DNA from 4 places in the Enterobacter pseudoroggenkampii genome. Region 1 is predicted to be linked to each of the others. Evidence: predicted binding sites of a transcription regulator. Region 1 holds the regulator's gene; each other region holds the start of a gene.
The links. The regulator sigma-54, encoded in region 1, starts transcription at its own class of promoters, with help from an activator protein. The targets are predictions, from matches to a motif close to GTTGGCACANNTTTCGCTNT.
Positions count from the first base shown of each region.

Region 1 (4,373 bases):
TGTTCGAAGATCTCTGGCGATTCAGGCATGTTACGGACGTCGATACTGACGGCGGCAGAGGTTTGTCTCTCCGCAAGCGTGCGGGCCAGGTCGGGCAATAACACGACCGGCAGGTTATCTACGCAGTAAAAACCCATGTCTTCCAGCGCGCGCAGAGCAACGGATTTCCCCGACCCTGAACGGCCACTGACAATCATCAGCACCATGTTCCGTTTCTCCTCAGGACAACAGATGTGAAGGCCATCTCCTGGTTATGCATCATCCTGATTGCCTTCTGCTTCAGTGATAATCTGATAGAGCTCTTCATCACTTTGGGCCGAGCGCAGCCGACGGCAAATGGTTTTATCGGCCAGACGTTTTGCGACCAGCGACAGCGTATGCAGATGGGTTTTCGTCTGGTCGGCAGGCACCAGCAGCGCGAAGAGGAGATCGACGGGCTGGTTATCAATGGCATCGAAGGCGATGGGTGTTTCAAGTTGCACAAACACACCAACGGCACGCAGAGTATCCTCTTCCAGTTTGCCGTGCGGTATCGCGATGCCGTTGCCGATACCGGTACTGCCCATTTTTTCACGGGTCAGAATCGCTTCGAATACCACCTGCGGCGGCAGGCCCAGCTGTTTTGCGGCCAGTTCACTGATGATCTCCAGCGCACGTTTTTTGCTCTGGCAGTGAACCGCACTGCGGGTACATTCCTGGTTAAGGACATTGCTCAGTTGAAGAGCGGAATCGTTGTTCATCATAATTTCACCTAAGCGCTAACTGTACAAATGGCCTGTTGTGTTTCACAACAGGCCGTCCTGCACCCGTTAACTGCCCGGACAATTAGTGTTGTTTCAGTTTATCTTTATGTTTATTGAGCTGTCGTGCAAGCTTATCAATCAAGCCGTCGATAGCAGCGTACATGTCTTGCCCTTCCGCACTGGCATGCAGTTCACCCCCGTTAACATGCAGGGTGGCATCCGAGATATGAGTCACTTTCTCCACTTTCAACACAATATAGACCTGATTGATCCTTTCGAAATACTGCTCGAGTTTTGCAAACTTCGCGTTCACAAAGTCGCGTAAAGCCTCAGTAATTTCGACGTTTTGTCCAGTGATGTTGAGCTGCATAGTGTCTTCCTTATCGGTTGTGTCAGACCAGCTGTTTACGCTGGTTGGACGGCGGAATGGATAAAGACTCTCGATACTTCGCAACAGTACGACGTGCCACCATAATACCCTGATCGGACAGCATGGTGGTTAACTTACTGTCGCTTAGTGGCTTCGCGGGGTTCTCCGCGGCGATCAACTTCTTCACCAGGGCACGAATGGCCGTTGACGACGCTTCGCCGCCGCCCTCGGTATTCACATGGCTGGAGAAGAAATACTTAAGCTCAAAAATACCGCGTGGACTGTGCAGATACTTCTGCGTGGTGACACGGGAAATGGTTGATTCATGCATTTCGACGGCCTGGGCGATATCCGCCAGTACCATCGGTTTCATATACTCTTCGCCCTGCTCAAAGAACGCCTGCTGCTGTTCGACAATACAGCGGCTGACGCGTAGCAGCGTATCATTTCGGCTCTCCAGACTTTTGATCAGCCATCGCGCTTCCTGCAAATTGCTACGAATATATTGATTGTCGGAGTCGTTACGCACGCTGGTGCACATGGAGGCATACTGCTGGTTGATTTGCAGGCGAGGGATGCTGTCTGAATTCAGTTCAACGACCCAGCGGCCATTGTGTTTTCTGACCAGCACATCCGGGATGACGTACTCGGGCTCGCTGGTCTGGATCGACTGTCCCGGGCGCGGATCGAGCGACTGGATCAGATTCACCGCTTCTTTCAGCACCTCTTCCTTCAGGCGCGTGACGCGCATCAGGGAGCGGAAATCGTGGTTAGCCAACAGATCCAGATGATCGCTGATGATTAAGCGCGCCTCGTCGAGCCACGGCGTCTCTTTGCTGAACTGAGAAAGCTGGATCAGCAGGCAGTCGCGCAGATCTTTTGCGGCCACGCCTACCGGATCGAAACGCTGGATGCGCTTCAGAACGGCTTCAACTTCCTCAAGCTCTATCTCGTCGTCGCCCATGCTTTCCAGAATATCGTCCAGCGTGACGGTCAAATAGCCAGTGTCGTCAACGGCATCGACAATTGAGGTGGCAATCGCGCGGTCGGTATCGGAGAAGGGTGTGAGTTCCACCTGCCACATCAGGTAATCCTGCAGTGACTGGGTGGTTTCGCCCTGGTAGACCGGTAGCTCATCATCCTGGTAGTCTGCACGCGTACCGGAAGGGGTTCCGGCGGTGTAGATTTCATCCCAGCTGGCATCCAGCGGAAGCTCGTCCGGCATCTCTTTTTGTTCGAGTGCATCCGCGGTGTCGAGCGCTTCTGTATCCTGCGATTGCTGGGTATCTACCTCGTCATGAAGATCGGTTTGTTCCAGCAGGGGGTTGCTGTCCAGCGCCTGCTGGAGCTCCTGCTGAAGTTCTAACGTGGACAGTTGCAACAGGCGAATTGCCTGCTGTAGCTGCGGCGTCATCGCCAGTTGTTGGCTGAGCCTTAATTGCAAACCTTGCTTCATGTTCAGAGCATTTTTCTCCGGTTCGGCGTTACGTTACCTCTACCCTATCAGAGTCTGAAGTCTTCCCCAAGATAGACGCGCTTAACATGATCGTCTTCGAGGATCTGCTGTGGCGTACCGTGGGCGATCAGATTGCCCTGGCTCACAATATACGCGCGTTCACACACGGCCAGCGTTTCACGGACGTTGTGGTCGGTGATCAGTACGCCAAGCCCGCTGTCACGCAGGTGTTCAATGATACGTTTAATGTCGATAACCGAGATTGGGTCAACGCCCGCAAACGGTTCATCCAGAAGGATAAACTTCGGGTTTGCGGCCAGCGCACGGGCAATCTCAACGCGGCGGCGTTCGCCCCCGGAGAGAGCCTGACCGAGGCTGTCGCGCAGATGCTCAATGTGGAACTCTTCCATCAGCTCGTTGGCACGATCCTGACGCTGTTCGCTGGTCAGATCGTTACGAATTTGCAGGACCGCCATCAGGTTATCGTAAACGCTAAGACGACGGAAAATGGAGGCTTCCTGCGGCAGGTAGCCGATCCCGCGACGTGCGCGCGCGTGCAGCGGCAGAAGACTGATGTCTTCATCGTCAATGACAATGTTGCCGGCATCGCGCGGCACAATGCCAACGACCATGTAGAAAGTGGTGGTTTTACCCGCACCGTTAGGGCCAAGCAGCCCTACAATTTCGCCGGAGTTGACGGTCAGACTGACATCTTCTACGACACGGCGGCCCTTATAGGCCTTCGCGAGATTTTTTGCAGTTAATGTTGCCATAACGAATTAGTTACTCTTCTTCTGTGCCGGGGCCTGGCCTTTGCCTTTGTCCTGCAGCTGCGACGGAACCAGTACGGTGGTGACGCGTTTGCCTTTCTCGCTGGAGGCCTGCATTTTTTGCTCTTTCACCAGATAGGTAATCTGGTCGCCGGTAATGTTGCTGTCCAGCTGTTCCAGGTACGCATTACCGGTCAGGATGACCAGGTCCTTCGCCAGCTCATAGTGCATGTGCGTAGCGTGACCTTTCACCGGCTTGCCGTTGTCCTGCATCTGGTAGAAGGTGGCCGGGTTACCGTAACCATCAATGATCTCTTTGCCTTGCTCGCCACCCGGACGGGTCACGACCACTTTGTCCGCGTTAATTTTGATGGTGCCCTGAGTCATGACGACGTTACCCGTGAAGGTGACGACGTTGCCCTGCATATCGAGAGACTGGGTATCGGACTCGATATGGATCGGTTGGTCGGTATCGCCCGTTACAGCAAGCGCGGGGAGACTGGTCGCCAGCATCGCGCTGGCGATAATTACTTTAAGGCTGAGTTTGTTTGTTTTGAATTTCATAGGAGGTTCTAACCTTTTCAATCAGCTCGGCGTTTTTGCTGCGTAAGTTCCCGCGCATTCTCAAACCGCTGGAATTAAATGTTGTGCCATACAGTGTGACCAGATCCTGCGACGTCACGTCCTGGGTTACCAGGTTGATCTGGGCATTATCCGTCGTAATTTTTCGTAGCTGCGAGTCAGCGGTCAGGGCGTTGACTTCAACGTGGCCATACAGATAAAGCATACGGTCATTTGTCAGTTTTGCCCGATCTGACTTAATTGACCACGTCGGCACTTTGTCCTTATCAAATGTGGTCATGACAGGTTGGGTAAACCACGAAATACCATCATCTGAAAAATATTCAACATGCTGGGCAATCAGGCGATAGTTCAGCGCGCCTTCAGGGCTGTAGACCACGGTGTCGCTGTGATCGCTTTTATAGGTTGGATCGTTATTGTTGATCACTTCCGTTTGCGTATCGTCGCGATCG
Region 1 covers NZ_JAPMLV010000006.1:130,375-134,747, reverse strand. Annotated here, with positions in the region: gene rapZ (RNase adapter RapZ) at 1-206, opposite strand, end outside; gene ptsN (PTS IIA-like nitrogen regulatory protein PtsN) at 252-743, opposite strand; gene hpf (ribosome hibernation promoting factor) at 826-1,113, opposite strand; gene rpoN (RNA polymerase factor sigma-54) at 1,136-2,569, opposite strand; gene lptB (LPS export ABC transporter ATP-binding protein) at 2,617-3,342, opposite strand; gene lptA (lipopolysaccharide ABC transporter substrate-binding protein LptA) at 3,349-3,903, opposite strand; gene lptC (LPS export ABC transporter periplasmic protein LptC) at 3,872-4,373, opposite strand, start outside.

Region 2 (4,373 bases), on a different contig from region 1:
GCCAAAGCGACGCTGGATATTTCCGTTGAGCGTGAAGCCTGTCCGATGCACCTCGCCCCGACCTCCAGCACCGTTAACACGCTGATGATGGGCGACGCGCTGGCGATGGCGGTAATGCAGGCGCGCGGCTTTAACGAAGAAGATTTCGCCCGTTCGCATCCGGCGGGGGCGCTCGGCGCACGCCTGCTCAACAAGGTTCACCACCTGATGCGCACCGACGATGCTATTCCGCAGGTCAAACTCGATACCAGCGTCATGGACGCGATGCTAGAGCTGAGCCGCACCGGCCTGGGGCTGGTAGCGGTGTGCGATGACGACGGGTACGTCAAAGGCGTGTTCACCGACGGCGACCTGCGCCGCTGGCTGGTGGGCGGCGGCAAGCTGGAAACCAAAGTGTCGGACGCTATGACACAGGGCGGGCTGACGCTGAACGCCGAGAGCCGCGCCATTGAAGCCAAAGAGGTGCTGATGAAGCGCAAAATCACCGCCGCGCCGGTGGTGGATGACGCCGGCAGACTGTGCGGTGCCATCAACCTGCAGGACTTCTATCAGGCCGGGATTATCTAACCCTTCAGTCCGAGACGCTTCGCCAGCCGGTGCAGGTTGGCGACGTCCATCTCCAGCGTCCGGGCGCACGCCGCCCAGTTACGGTTATTCTGCTCCAGCGCGCGGGTAATCCTCTGACGCTGAAACGCCTCCGTGGCTTCACGCAGATTTTCATTCGCTATCTCTGGCGCCGCCTGCACGACAGCCGGTGTGGTTTCATCCTGCAGCGCAAAATGGCGCGCGTGGATCACCACTTCGTCACCCGAACGCGTCGCCCGCGCCAGCACCACCGCACGGTGGATCGCATGCTCCAGCTCGCGCACGTTGCCCGGCCAGCCGTAGCTCAACAGATGCGCCCTCGCTCCCGGGCTCAGCACCACGCGGGAAAGCCCCATCCGGAGACGGCACTGCTCGCAGAAATAGCCCGCCAGCAGCACCACGTCGTCCCCGCGCTCGCGCAGCGGCGGCACGGTAAGTGGGAACACGCTCAGGCGGTGGAACAGGTCGGCGCGGAACTGCCCGGCCAGCACCGCTTCACGCAGGTCACGGTTGGTCGCCGCCAGCACGCGAACGTCCACTCTGTGACTGCGATCATCCCCCACGCGCTGGATGTCGCCGTACTGCAACACGCGCAGCAGCTTGGCCTGTAACGAAAGGGAAAGCTCACCAATCTCATCCAGAAACAGCGTGCCGTTATCGGCCATTTCAAACTTGCCGCTGCGGTTGCTGATGGCCCCGGTAAACGCTCCCTTAACGTGACCAAACAGCTCGCTTTCCGCCACGCTCTCCGGCAGCGCGGCGCAGTTGAGGTACACCAGCGGGTTAATCGCGCGCGGCGAGGCTTCGTGAATGGATTTCGCCACCAGCTCCTTACCGGTGCCGGTTTCGCCGAAGATCAGCACGTTCAAATCTGAGGCGGCAACAATCTCAATCTCTTTTTTGAGCTGCGCCATGCCCGGCGAGAGGCCAATCATCTCTGTGTGCGTTATCTGCTCAAACGCCGCCGGGCTGCCGGGAAGAATATTCTGGCTCTCCAGCTGTTCAATCAGCAGCGCGTTGTTAAGCGCCCCGGCGGCCAGCGCCGCAATCAGGCGCAGTTCTTCATCGCTAAAGGTGTCGAACTGGACCGGCGACAGGCCGTCGAGGGTCAGCGCGCCAATCAGATTCTGCCCAGCAAACAGCGGCAGGCCGATACAGGCGTGTACCTTCAGACTCTCCTGTCCGGGAATAAGCCCGTCGTACGGATCGGGCAAGTCGCTGTCCGCCGGGAAGCGCACCACGTCACCCGCGCGGGCGATAGTTTCCAGACGCGGATGGCCTTCAAGGGTAAAGCGCCGTCCGAGCACATCCTTCGCCAGGCCGTCGATCGCCAGGGGAATAAACTGTCGTCCTTCGTAGCGCAGCAGCGCCGAGGCGTCGCACGCCAGCACGTGGCGCAGCGTGGAGATCAGCCGCTGAAAGCGATCCTGATGGCCGATACCGGTTTGCAGCTCAATGGCGATCTTCGCCAGCACGTCTACGGAAAAGCTCATGTCTGCCTCGCTGTCATTTTGACAATGCATGTTGTCATAGTGACACTGTTTTGAATAGTCATAATGACTACCCATTACGGATCATAAAAAAATTAATTAAGTAAAATCAATAAAATAAAAGTTGGCACGCAACTTGATATAAGCAAACCATCTTATTTGAAAATGCTGTATCATGTAGAGGTTGCTATGTCTATTCTGGTTAAAAATAACATTCATTGGGTCGGTCAACGTGACTGGGAAGTGCGCGATTTCCACGGGACGGAATACAAAACGCTGCGCGGCAGCAGCTACAACAGCTATCTCATCCGCGAAGGAAAAAACGTGCTGATCGATACCGTCGATCACAAGTTCAGCCGCGAGTTCGTGCAGAACCTGCGCAGCGAAATCGATCTCGACACCATCGATTACATCATCATCAACCACGCGGAAGAAGATCACGCCGGCGCGCTGACCGAGCTGATGTCTTACATCCCGAACACACCTGTCTACTGCACCACCAACGCCATCGACTCGATCAACGGCCACCACCACCATCCGGAGTGGAACTTCCACACCGTGAAAACCGGCGACGCGCTGGATATCGGTAATGGCAAGCAGCTGATCTTCGTGGAAACCCCGATGCTGCACTGGCCGGACAGCATGATGACCTACATGACCGGTGACGCGGTGCTGTTCAGCAACGACGCCTTCGGCCAGCACTACTGCGACGAACGTTTGTTTAATGACGAAGTGGATCAGACAGAGCTGTTCGAGCAGTGCCAGCGGTACTATGCCAACATCCTGACGCCGTTCAGCCGCCTGGTCACGCCGAAAATCACCGAAATCCTCGGCTTCAACCTGCCGGTGGAGATGATTGCCACCTCCCACGGCGTGGTGTGGCGTGAAAACCCCACCCAGATCGTCGAGCTGTACCTGAAGTGGGCGGCGGACTATCAGGAAGACCGCATCACTATTTTCTACGACACCATGTCCAACAACACCCGCATGATGGCGGACGCCATTGCCCAGGGCATCAACGAAGTGGACCCGAACGTGGCGGTGAAAATCTTCAATGTGGCGCGCAGCGATAAGAATGAGGTGTTAACCAACGTGTTCCGCTCTAAGGGCGTGCTGGTGGGCACCTCCACCATGAACAACGTGATGATGCCGAAAATTGCCGGTCTGGTAGAAGAGATGACCGGCCTGCGCTTTCGCAACAAGCGCGCCAGCGCCTTTGGCTCCCACGGCTGGAGCGGCGGCGCGGTAGACCGTCTCTCCACCCGCTTACAGGATGCGGGCTTTGAGATGTCCATGAGCCTGAAGGCCAAGTGGCGCCCGGATATCGACGCCCTGGAGATCTGTCGCCAGCACGGTCGCGACATTGCCCGTCAGTGGGCGCTCGCTCCGCTGCCGGAAGTGGCGGCAAAAGCACCCGAACAGCAGGAAGCCTGCGCCTGTGCCGCCGCGGCAGCCGCCGATCTCGGCCCGCGCATGCAGTGCAGCGTCTGCCAGTGGATTTACGATCCTGACCTGGGCGAACCGCTGCAGGATGTTGCCCCGGGCACGCCGTGGCGCGACGTGCCGGACAATTTCCTCTGCCCGGAATGTTCCCTCGGTAAGGACGTCTTTGACGAACTGGGTACGGAGGCAAAATGAGCAACGGTATCGTCATCATCGGCTCGGGCTTTGCCGCCCGTCAGCTGGTGAAAAACATCCGCAAGCAGGATGCCAGCGTGCCGCTGACGGTGATTGCCGCCGACAGCATGGACGAGTACAACAAACCTGATTTAAGCCACGTTATTAGCCAGAATCAGCGCGCCCAAGAACTCACCCGCCAGACGGCGGGGGAGTTCGCGGAACAGTTCAACCTGCGTCTGTTTCCGTACACCTGGGTCACCGATATCGACGCCGCCGCACACGTGGTGAAAGCAAAAGAGAAGACCTGGCAGTACGACAGGCTGGTGCTGGCCACGGGTGCCTCTGCTTTCGTGCCGCCGATTGAGGGCCGCGAGCTGATGCTCACCCTCAACAGCCAGCAGGCGTATCAGGCCAGCGAAACGGCGCTTCGCGACGCAAAGCGCGTGATGATTGTCGGCGGCGGACTGATCGGCACCGAGCTGGCGATGGATTTCTGCCGGGCGGGCAAATCGGTGACCCTGGTCGACCATGCGGCGAGCATTCTGTCGGCGCTGATGCCCGCAGAAGTAAGCAGTCGCTTACAGCATCGTCTGACCGACATGGGGGTGCATCTGCTGCTGAAATCGCAGCTGCAAAGCCTGCGCAAAACCGAAGGCGGTATTCGTGCCACGCTCGACC
Region 2 covers NZ_JAPMLV010000004.1:173,857-178,229, forward strand. Annotated here, with positions in the region: gene gutQ (arabinose-5-phosphate isomerase GutQ) at 1-567, shown strand, start outside; gene norR (nitric oxide reductase transcriptional regulator NorR) at 564-2,078, opposite strand; gene norV (anaerobic nitric oxide reductase flavorubredoxin) at 2,265-3,713, shown strand; gene norW (NADH:flavorubredoxin reductase NorW) at 3,710-4,373, shown strand, end outside.
Region 2: the regulator sigma-54 is predicted to act here: its motif matches at 2,199-2,218, upstream of norV (anaerobic nitric oxide reductase flavorubredoxin).

Region 3 (4,373 bases), on a different contig from region 1:
GGCGATCATCGAATAAAAAAGCCGCTGAGGGATCAGCGGCTTTTTACCTGCCGGGTGGCGCGTGCGCTTACCCGGCCTATAGATTGACCGTATTAGTCTTCTTTCGCACCGCGCATAGCACGTTTACGATCGTTCTCGGTCAGGTGACGTTTACGGATACGAATTGACTGTGGAGTCACTTCTACCAGTTCGTCATCATCGATGAATTCCAGAGCCTGCTCCAGAGTCATCTTGATCGGTGGAACCAGAACCGTTGCTTCGTCAGTACCGGACGCACGCATGTTGGTCAGTTTCTTACCGGTCAGGCAGTTTACGGTCAGGTCGTTAGAACGACTGTGAATACCGATGATCTGGCCTTCATAAACTTCAGCACCGTGACCCAGGAACAGCTTACCGCGATCCTGCAGACCGAACAGCGCAAACGCAACCGCTTTACCCTGACCGTTGGAGATCAGTACGCCGTTGTTACGCTGGCCCACTTCGCCCGGACGAACGTCGTCGTAGTGGCTGAAGGTGGAGTACAGCAGGCCGGTACCAGAGGTCATGGTCATGAACTCTGAACGGAAGCCGATCAGGCCACGGCTTGGGATCACGTAGTCGAGACGTACGCGGCCTTTGCCATCTGGATTCATGTTTTTCAGGTCGCCTTTACGCTCACCCAGAGCCTGCATCACAGAACCCTGGTGCTGCTCTTCAACGTCCAGCGTCACGTTTTCGAACGGCTCTTGTTTACGGCCGTCGATTTCGCGGAAGATTACTTTCGGACGGGAAACCGCCATTTCGAAACCTTCACGACGCATGTTTTCGATCAGAACAGACAGGTGCAGCTCACCACGACCCGAAACGCGGAATGCATCAGCGTCTTCGGTTTCTTCAACGCGCAGCGCAACGTTGTGCACCAGCTCTTTGTTCAGGCGGTCAAGGATCTGACGAGAGGTAACGAACTTACCTTCTTTACCACAGAACGGAGAGGTGTTGACGTTGAAGAACATGGATACGGTTGGTTCATCAACGGACAGGGCTGGCAGCGCTTCGACGTTCTGCGGATCGCAGATGGTGTCGGAGATGTTCAGTTCACCCAGACCGGTGATAGCGATAATGTCGCCCGCTTCAGCGATGTCGCTCTCGATACGCTCAAGACCCAGGTGAGTCAGCACTTTACCAACTTTACCGTTACGGGTTTTGCCTTCACTATCGATGATAGTAACCTGCTGGTTAGGCTTCACTTTACCGCGCTTGATACGACCAATGCCGATTACGCCAACGTAGTTGTTGTAGTCGAGCTGAGAGATCTGCATCTGCAGGGTACCGTCAAGATCGACGTTTGGCGCAGGAACACGGTCAACAATCGCCTGATACAGCGGGGTCATGTCTTCAGCCATGTCTTCGTGGTCCAGACCTGCGATACCGTTCAGCGCAGAGGCGTAAACGATAGGGAAGTCCAGCTGCTCGTCGGTCGCGTCGAGGTTAACGAACAGGTCGAAGACCTGGTCAACAACCCAGTCAGGACGCGCGCCAGGGCGGTCAACTTTGTTGATAACAACGATTGGCTTCAGACCATGGGCAAAAGCTTTTTTGGTCACGAAGCGCGTCTGTGGCATTGGGCCATCCATTGCGTCAACGACCAGCAGAACGGAGTCTACCATGGACATTACACGTTCAACTTCACCACCGAAGTCGGCGTGCCCTGGGGTATCAACGATGTTGATACGGTAGTCATTCCATTTAATCGCGGTGTTTTTCGCGAGGATGGTAATCCCACGCTCTTTCTCCAAATCGTTGGAGTCCATCACGCGTTCTTGGGTTTCGGCACGCGCATCAAACGTACCGGATTGCTGCAGCAGCTTGTCAACCAGGGTAGTTTTACCATGGTCTACGTGCGCGATGATGGCGATGTTACGCAAATTTTCGATCACAACTTTGCCTCAGGCATTTAGAAATAGCGCGTTATTGTACACGGATTAATCGCACTACAAAACAGGATCACAAACATCCCCCGCAAACAAGTCATGCAGGGATGCTTTGTGATCGCTTTCACGGAGCGGTAAAAGGGCTCTTTAACGTAAATTGCACCAATATGGTGCTCAATGTTCACATTGAAGCACTATACTGGTGCAACAAATCCATCGTGGTGCAGCCCTTTTGCACTATGGTGCGCATGATAACGCCTTTTTGGGGTGTTTTAAAAGTTGGCACAGATTTCGCTTTATAAAAAATACATGGCACCAGCCAGTACAAACAGAAATTGAAGACCTCGTTACCACGACGACAATGACCAATCTGGAGAGTTAAGTATGTCCGCTGAACACGTTTTGACGATGCTGAACGAACATGAAGTGAAGTTTGTTGATCTGCGCTTCACCGATACCAAAGGTAAAGAACAGCACGTCACAATCCCTGCTCATCAGGTGAACGCCGAATTCTTCGAAGAAGGCAAAATGTTTGACGGCTCCTCCATTGGTGGCTGGAAAGGCATTAACGAATCCGACATGGTTCTGATGCCGGACGCGACCACTGCGCTCATTGACCCGTTCTTCGAAGAACCAACCCTGATCATCCGTTGCGACATCCTCGAGCCAGGCACGCTGCAGGGCTACGACCGTGACCCACGTTCTATCGCAAAACGTGCTGAAGAGTACCTGCGTTCTACCGGCATCGCAGACACCGTTCTGTTCGGACCAGAGCCAGAGTTCTTCCTGTTTGACGACATCCGTTTCGGCGCTTCAATTTCTGGTTCCCACGTGGCTATCGATGACATCGAAGGTGCATGGAACTCTTCCACCAAATACGAAGGTGGTAACAAAGGTCACCGTCCTGGCGTGAAAGGCGGTTACTTCCCGGTTCCTCCGGTCGATTCTTCACAGGACATCCGTTCTACCATGTGTATGATCATGGAAGAGATGGGCCTGGTTGTTGAAGCGCACCACCACGAAGTGGCGACTGCTGGCCAGAACGAAATCGCTACCCGCTTTAACACCATGACCAAGAAAGCGGATGAGATTCAGATTTACAAATACGTTGTGCACAACGTTGCGCACCGTTTCGGTAAAACCGCGACCTTCATGCCAAAACCAATGTTTGGCGATAACGGTTCCGGTATGCACTGCCACATGTCTCTGTCCAAGAACGGTACCAACCTGTTCTCTGGCGACAAATATGCCGGTCTGTCCGAGCAGGCGCTGCACTACATCGGTGGTGTTATCAAACACGCTAAAGCGATCAACGCCCTGGCGAACCCAACCACTAACTCCTACAAGCGTCTGGTCCCGGGCTACGAAGCGCCAGTGATGCTGGCCTACTCTGCACGTAACCGTTCTGCTTCTATCCGTATTCCGGTGGTGGCGTCTCCTAAAGCACGTCGTATCGAAGTGCGCTTCCCGGATCCAGCGGCTAACCCATACCTGTGCTTCGCAGCACTGCTGATGGCCGGTCTGGACGGTATTAAGAATAAGATCCACCCGGGCGAAGCGATGGACAAAAACCTGTACGACCTGCCGCCAGAAGAAGCGAAAGAGATCCCACAGGTTGCTGGCTCTCTGGAAGAAGCCCTGCAGGCGCTGGACGCAGACCGCGAGTTCCTGACTGCGGGTGGTGTGTTCACTGATGAAGCGATTGACGCTTACATCGCCCTGCGTATTGAAGAGAACGACCGTGTGCGTATGACGCCACACCCGGTTGAGTTCGAGCTGTACTACAGCGTTTAATAAAGTTGTTTTACCCGGCGTGACAAGCGCCGGGGGTAGTTGCCGTGGAAACTTTTAGCCCATCTCCGGATGGGCTTTTTTCTCCACCAACAACCTGATCTCACGCGCTATTTACGCCGAAAACGCTATACTGCACTAAAACAGTGCAACAACTCCAGGAGACTGCTGAATGGCAACTGGCACGCTGCCCGATGCTGGGCAGATCCTCAATTCTTTGATTAACAGCATTTTGCTGGTCGATGACGAGCTGGCCGTTCATTACGCCAACCCGGCGGCGCAGCAGCTGCTCGCCCAAAGCGCACGTAAACTGTTCGGCACCCCGCTTCCTGAACTCCTGAGCTATTTTTCGCTGAATATTGGCCTGATGCAGGAAAGTTTGCAGGCTGGCCAGGGGTTTACCGATAACGAAGTGACGCTGGTGATCGACGGACGCTCGCACATTCTGTCGCTGACCGCGCAGCGTCTTCCCGATGGGATGATCCTGCTGGAAATGGCGCCGATGGATAATCAGCGTCGACTGAGCCAGGAGCAGCTTCAGCATGCGCAGCAAATTGCCGCCCGTGACCTGGTGCGCGGTCTGGCGCATGAAATCAAAAACCCGTTGGGTGGATTACGCGGCGCGGCGCAGCTTCTGACCAAGGCACTCCCCGATCCCGCGCTGGCGGAGTA
Region 3 covers NZ_JAPMLV010000010.1:73,873-78,245, forward strand. Annotated here, with positions in the region: gene typA (ribosome-dependent GTPase TypA) at 93-1,916, opposite strand; gene glnA (glutamate--ammonia ligase) at 2,295-3,704, shown strand; gene glnL (nitrogen regulation protein NR(II)) at 3,874-4,373, shown strand, end outside.
Region 3: the regulator sigma-54 is predicted to act here: its motif matches at 2,189-2,208, upstream of glnA (glutamate--ammonia ligase).

Region 4 (4,373 bases), on a different contig from region 1:
CTTCCCGCGCCGAGGAACAGGGTGCTTTTAAACAGGCTGTGGTTAACGAGGTGATAAAGACCGCCGATAAAACCGGCCGCGATTAGCGCCGGATGATTGAGCGCCAGCCCGGTTACGCCCGCGCCAATACCGAGCAGGATGATGCCGATATTTTCAAGCGTGTGGTACGCCAGAAGACGCTGGATATTGTGCTCCATCAGCGCGTACAGGCCGCCGACGAACGCGGTAATCATTCCGGCGATCAGCAGCACAACGCCCCACCATAGCGGCGGTTGTCCGCCGGTCAGCGTAATCGCCAAAATTCCGAACAGACCCACTTTCATCACCACCACCGAAAACAGCGCGGCGGCGGGCGCGGAGGCATTCGCATGCGCCTGCGGCACCCAGCCGTGCAGCGGGATGATGCCAGCGAGCAGGCCAAAGCCGATAACGCCCAGCAGCCAGACGTCATTCCCCAGCGGATGCCCGTTGAGCGCAGAGAAATCCAGCGTGCCAAAGCGTTGCCACACCAGCCAGCAGGCCAGCACCAGCAGCAGCGTCCCCAGGCGTCCCAGCGCAAACCACAGCTTGCCGGAGGCGCTGCAGCCCGTCAGGAACACGCCGAACAGCGCCATGATCTCCGCCATCACCACCAGCGCGCCGAGGTTGCTGGCGATAACGGTACAGACCGCCGTCGCCATCAGCAGATTAACCAGCAGGCCGTTGGCTTTAGCATGCGGGTGGCGGTGCCAGTCGATATTGAACAGGCTGATAAACAGCCCGCACAGGCCAAACGTCACCAGCCAGATGGCGTTCAGGGGCGTGATCTCAACGGTGTGCCGAATCAGCGGCATCACGGTTTCTGCGGACTGGCCGCCGAGCAGGACAACGCCGCCTGCCGCCAGCGTCATCAGGCTAGCTACCGCCCCGCCAATCCCGGCGATCGCGCCGCTCAGGGTTTTATGGAATGAGAAGATCAGCGCCAGAACAGCGGCGGCAGTAAAACAGGCTACCGCGCTGGTAATCATCATTGCCGCGTTCATTTCGCCCCCTCGTTAAGCGCCTGTAGCAGAGAAAGGTCGCCAAAATCACTGTTGATGGTCAGCTCGCGTTTGCGCTTGCTGGTACGGGCGATGTCGCGAATGTTAACCAGAATCAATGCTTTAGTCGGGCAGGTGCGCACGCAGGCCGGACCCTGCTCATCGAAGCTGCACAGGTCGCACTTCACCGCCACGGCACGGATGCCGGGCACCCAGTCCAGCAACGTGCTTACGCGTGCCGGAGCCGGTGGCGCAGGCGGGGCTTTTGGCGAGTTAGCGTTCGCCGGAATGTGCAGCGGACGGCTGCCGGAAAATTCAATCGCGCCGAACGGGCAGGCGATGCCGCACAGCTTGCAGCTTACGCACAGGCTTTCGTTCAGCTGGACAGCGCCATCAACGCGGGTGATGGCATTCACAGGGCAGACACCCGCGCAGGGGGCGTCTTCACAGTGATGGCAGAGCTGCGGGGCAGACTCTTTTTCATTACGCATGACGTGCAGGCGCGGCATGGACTGCAGCCCATACAGGCGATGCGTTTCCGAACACGCCGCCTCACAGGTTCGACAGCCAATACAGACCGTCGAGTCGGCAATTACAAAACGGTTCACCGGGTCATCCTCTGGTGATAGTCATTTTTGACGAAAAACTGTCTTGTCGACACTTCTCGACACGCAAGGGTCAGGCCACGTTCGCTGAGGCATTTCCGTCCATCAGCAGCTTCAGGTTGACCGGGAGATCGCGTTCAACGGCGGCGTACAGGCCGTTATAGACCGGCGCGATTTTTTCCAGATAGTGCTCCAGCACCTGCTGGCGATCGCGGTTGCTGACGTGGCCGTCCACCATGCCGTCGGCCATCAGCTGCGCCTTCGCAATACACTGTTTTTCGCCGTCTTTTGTCTCGAGGTGGTACTCGATGGTGTGGCTGTTGAAGTTATCTGCCAGGGTCACGTTGATCGTGAAATGGCCGAACAGGACAAAGCTCATATCCCCCTGTGCCGCGCAGCTCATCGCGTGGTGAAGACGCGCTTTCGAGAGGGTAATGCCCTGAACCAGCGAGTTGCAGTAAAGGTGCCACTGGTCCTGCAGCTGCTGATGACGCTGCGCGATGTAATCCGCTTTTTCGCTGATTTCCCAAATAGTCATAGAAGGTATCCGTTTAATGGAGATAGCGGCTGTTAAGCAGATTCCATGCCAGTTTTTATCTATATGATTTTTAATTGATTTAATTGCAAAACCGCTGTCAACGCCGCGGTGTCGACGTGTCATTTCGACAGCGTTGACATCGTCACGCCTTAACAAAAATCAAGCTGGCACCGTTATTGCATTCAATGGCGCAATTCACTGAGGAGGCGTCATGCACGAAATCACCCTCTGCCAGCGGGCTCTGGAACTTATCGAGCAGCAGGCAGTGCAAAACCACGCGAAACGCGTTACCGGCGTCTGGCTGAAGGTCGGGGCGTTTTCCTGCGTCGAGACCAGCGCCCTGAATTTCTGTTTTGAACTGGTGTGCCGCGGCACGCTGGCGGAAGGCTGCGAACTGCATATTGAAGAGCAGCAGGCGGAGTGCTGGTGCGAACAGTGCCAGCAGTACGTCACCCTGCTGTCATCAAAGGTTCAGCGCTGTCCGCAGTGTCAGAGCACCGGTCTTCGCATCGTGGCGGATGACGGCATGCAGATCCAACGTCTCGAAATCGAGAAGGAGTAAAGTATGTGTAGTACCTGCGGTTGCGCCGAAGGCAACCTGTATATAGAAGGGGATGAACATCGCCCCCATTCCGCGTTTCGCTCCGCGCCCTTTTCTCCTGCCCCACGACCTTCTGCGGCACTGACCGGTATCACCTTCGCTCCGCAGCGCTCCGAAGTGGGCGATCTGCATTACGGCCACGGGGAAGCGGGCACCCACGCGCCGGGTATCAGCCAGCGCCAGATGCTGGAAGTGGAAATCAACGTGCTGGACAAAAATAACCAGATCGCCGCCCGCAACCGCGCCCGCTTTGCCACCCGTAAACAGCTGGTGTTGAATCTGGTCTCCAGCCCCGGCTCCGGCAAAACCACGCTGTTAACGGAAACGCTCAAGCGCCTGAACGGGCGCGTCTCCTGCGCGGTGATTGAAGGCGACCAGCAAACCGTTAACGACGCGGCGCGTATTCGCGCAACCGGCACCCCGGCGATTCAGGTTAATACCGGCAAAGGCTGCCACCTGGATGCGCAGATGATTGCCGACGCCGCCCCGCGCCTGCCGCTGGCGGATGACGGCATTCTGTTTATTGAAAACGTCGGCAACCTGGTCTGCCCGGCGAGCTTCGACCTGGGCGAACGGCACAAGGTGGCGGTGCTTTCGGTGACCGAAGGCGAAGACAAACCGCTGAAGTACCCGCATATGTTTGCCGCCGCGTCCATCATGCTGCTGAACAAAGTCGACCTGCTGCCGTACCTGAATTTCGACGTGGATAAGTGCCTGGCGTATGCCCGTGAAGTGAATCCGGAGATTGAGATCCTGCTGGTCTCCGCCACGCGCGGTGACGGCATGGACAGTTGGCTACAGTGGCTGGAGAACGAGCGATGTGCATAGGCGTACCTGGGCAAATTTACGCCATCGACGGTAATCAGGCCAAAGTCGAGGTCTGCGGCATCCTGCGCGACGTGGACCTGACGCTGGTGGGCAACACAGATGAAACGGGCGCATCGCGTCTCGGCCAGTGGGTGCTGGTGCACGTGGGGTTCGCAATGAGCGTGATTAACGAAGCGGAAGCCCGCGACACGCTGGATGCGTTGCAGAACATGTTTGACGTGGAGCCTGACGTGGGCGCGCTGCTGTACGGCGAGGAGCGGTAATCATGCGTTACGTTGATGAATACCGCGCGCCGGAGCAGGTGCTGCAGCTTATCGGCCACCTGAAAACGCGCGCAGCGCTGCTGGACTTCACGACAGAAAGACCGCTGCGGATCATGGAGGTGTGCGGCGGGCACACGCACGCCATCTTCAAATTTGGCCTCGACCAGCTGCTGCCGGAGAACATCGAGTTTATCCACGGCCCCGGCTGCCCGGTCTGCGTGCTGCCGATGGGGCGCATCGACAGCTGTATTGAAATTGCCAGCCAGCCCGACGTCATTTTCTGCACCTTTGGCGACGCGATGCGCGTGCCGGGGAAAAACGGCTCGCTGCTGCAGGCAAAAGCGCGCGGTGCGGACGTGCGGATCGTCTATTCGCCGATGGATGCCCTGACGCTGGCAGAGAATAATCCCGCGCGTAAGGTGGTGTTCTTTGGCCTGGGGTTTGAAACCACCATGCCCGCCACCGCCATCACGCTGCAGCAGGCAAAAGCGCGCGGCGTCGATAACTTTTTCTTCTTCT
Region 4 covers NZ_JAPMLV010000004.1:196,307-200,679, forward strand. Annotated here, with positions in the region: gene hycC (formate hydrogenlyase subunit 3) at 1-1,022, opposite strand, end outside; gene OTG14_RS17945 (4Fe-4S dicluster domain-containing protein) at 1,019-1,627, opposite strand; gene hycA (formate hydrogenlyase regulator HycA) at 1,698-2,162, opposite strand; gene hypA (hydrogenase maturation nickel metallochaperone HypA) at 2,374-2,724, shown strand; gene hypB (hydrogenase nickel incorporation protein HypB) at 2,728-3,591, shown strand; gene OTG14_RS17965 (HypC/HybG/HupF family hydrogenase formation chaperone) at 3,582-3,854, shown strand; gene hypD (hydrogenase formation protein HypD) at 3,857-4,373, shown strand, end outside.
Region 4: the regulator sigma-54 is predicted to act here: its motif matches at 2,245-2,264, upstream of hycA (formate hydrogenlyase regulator HycA).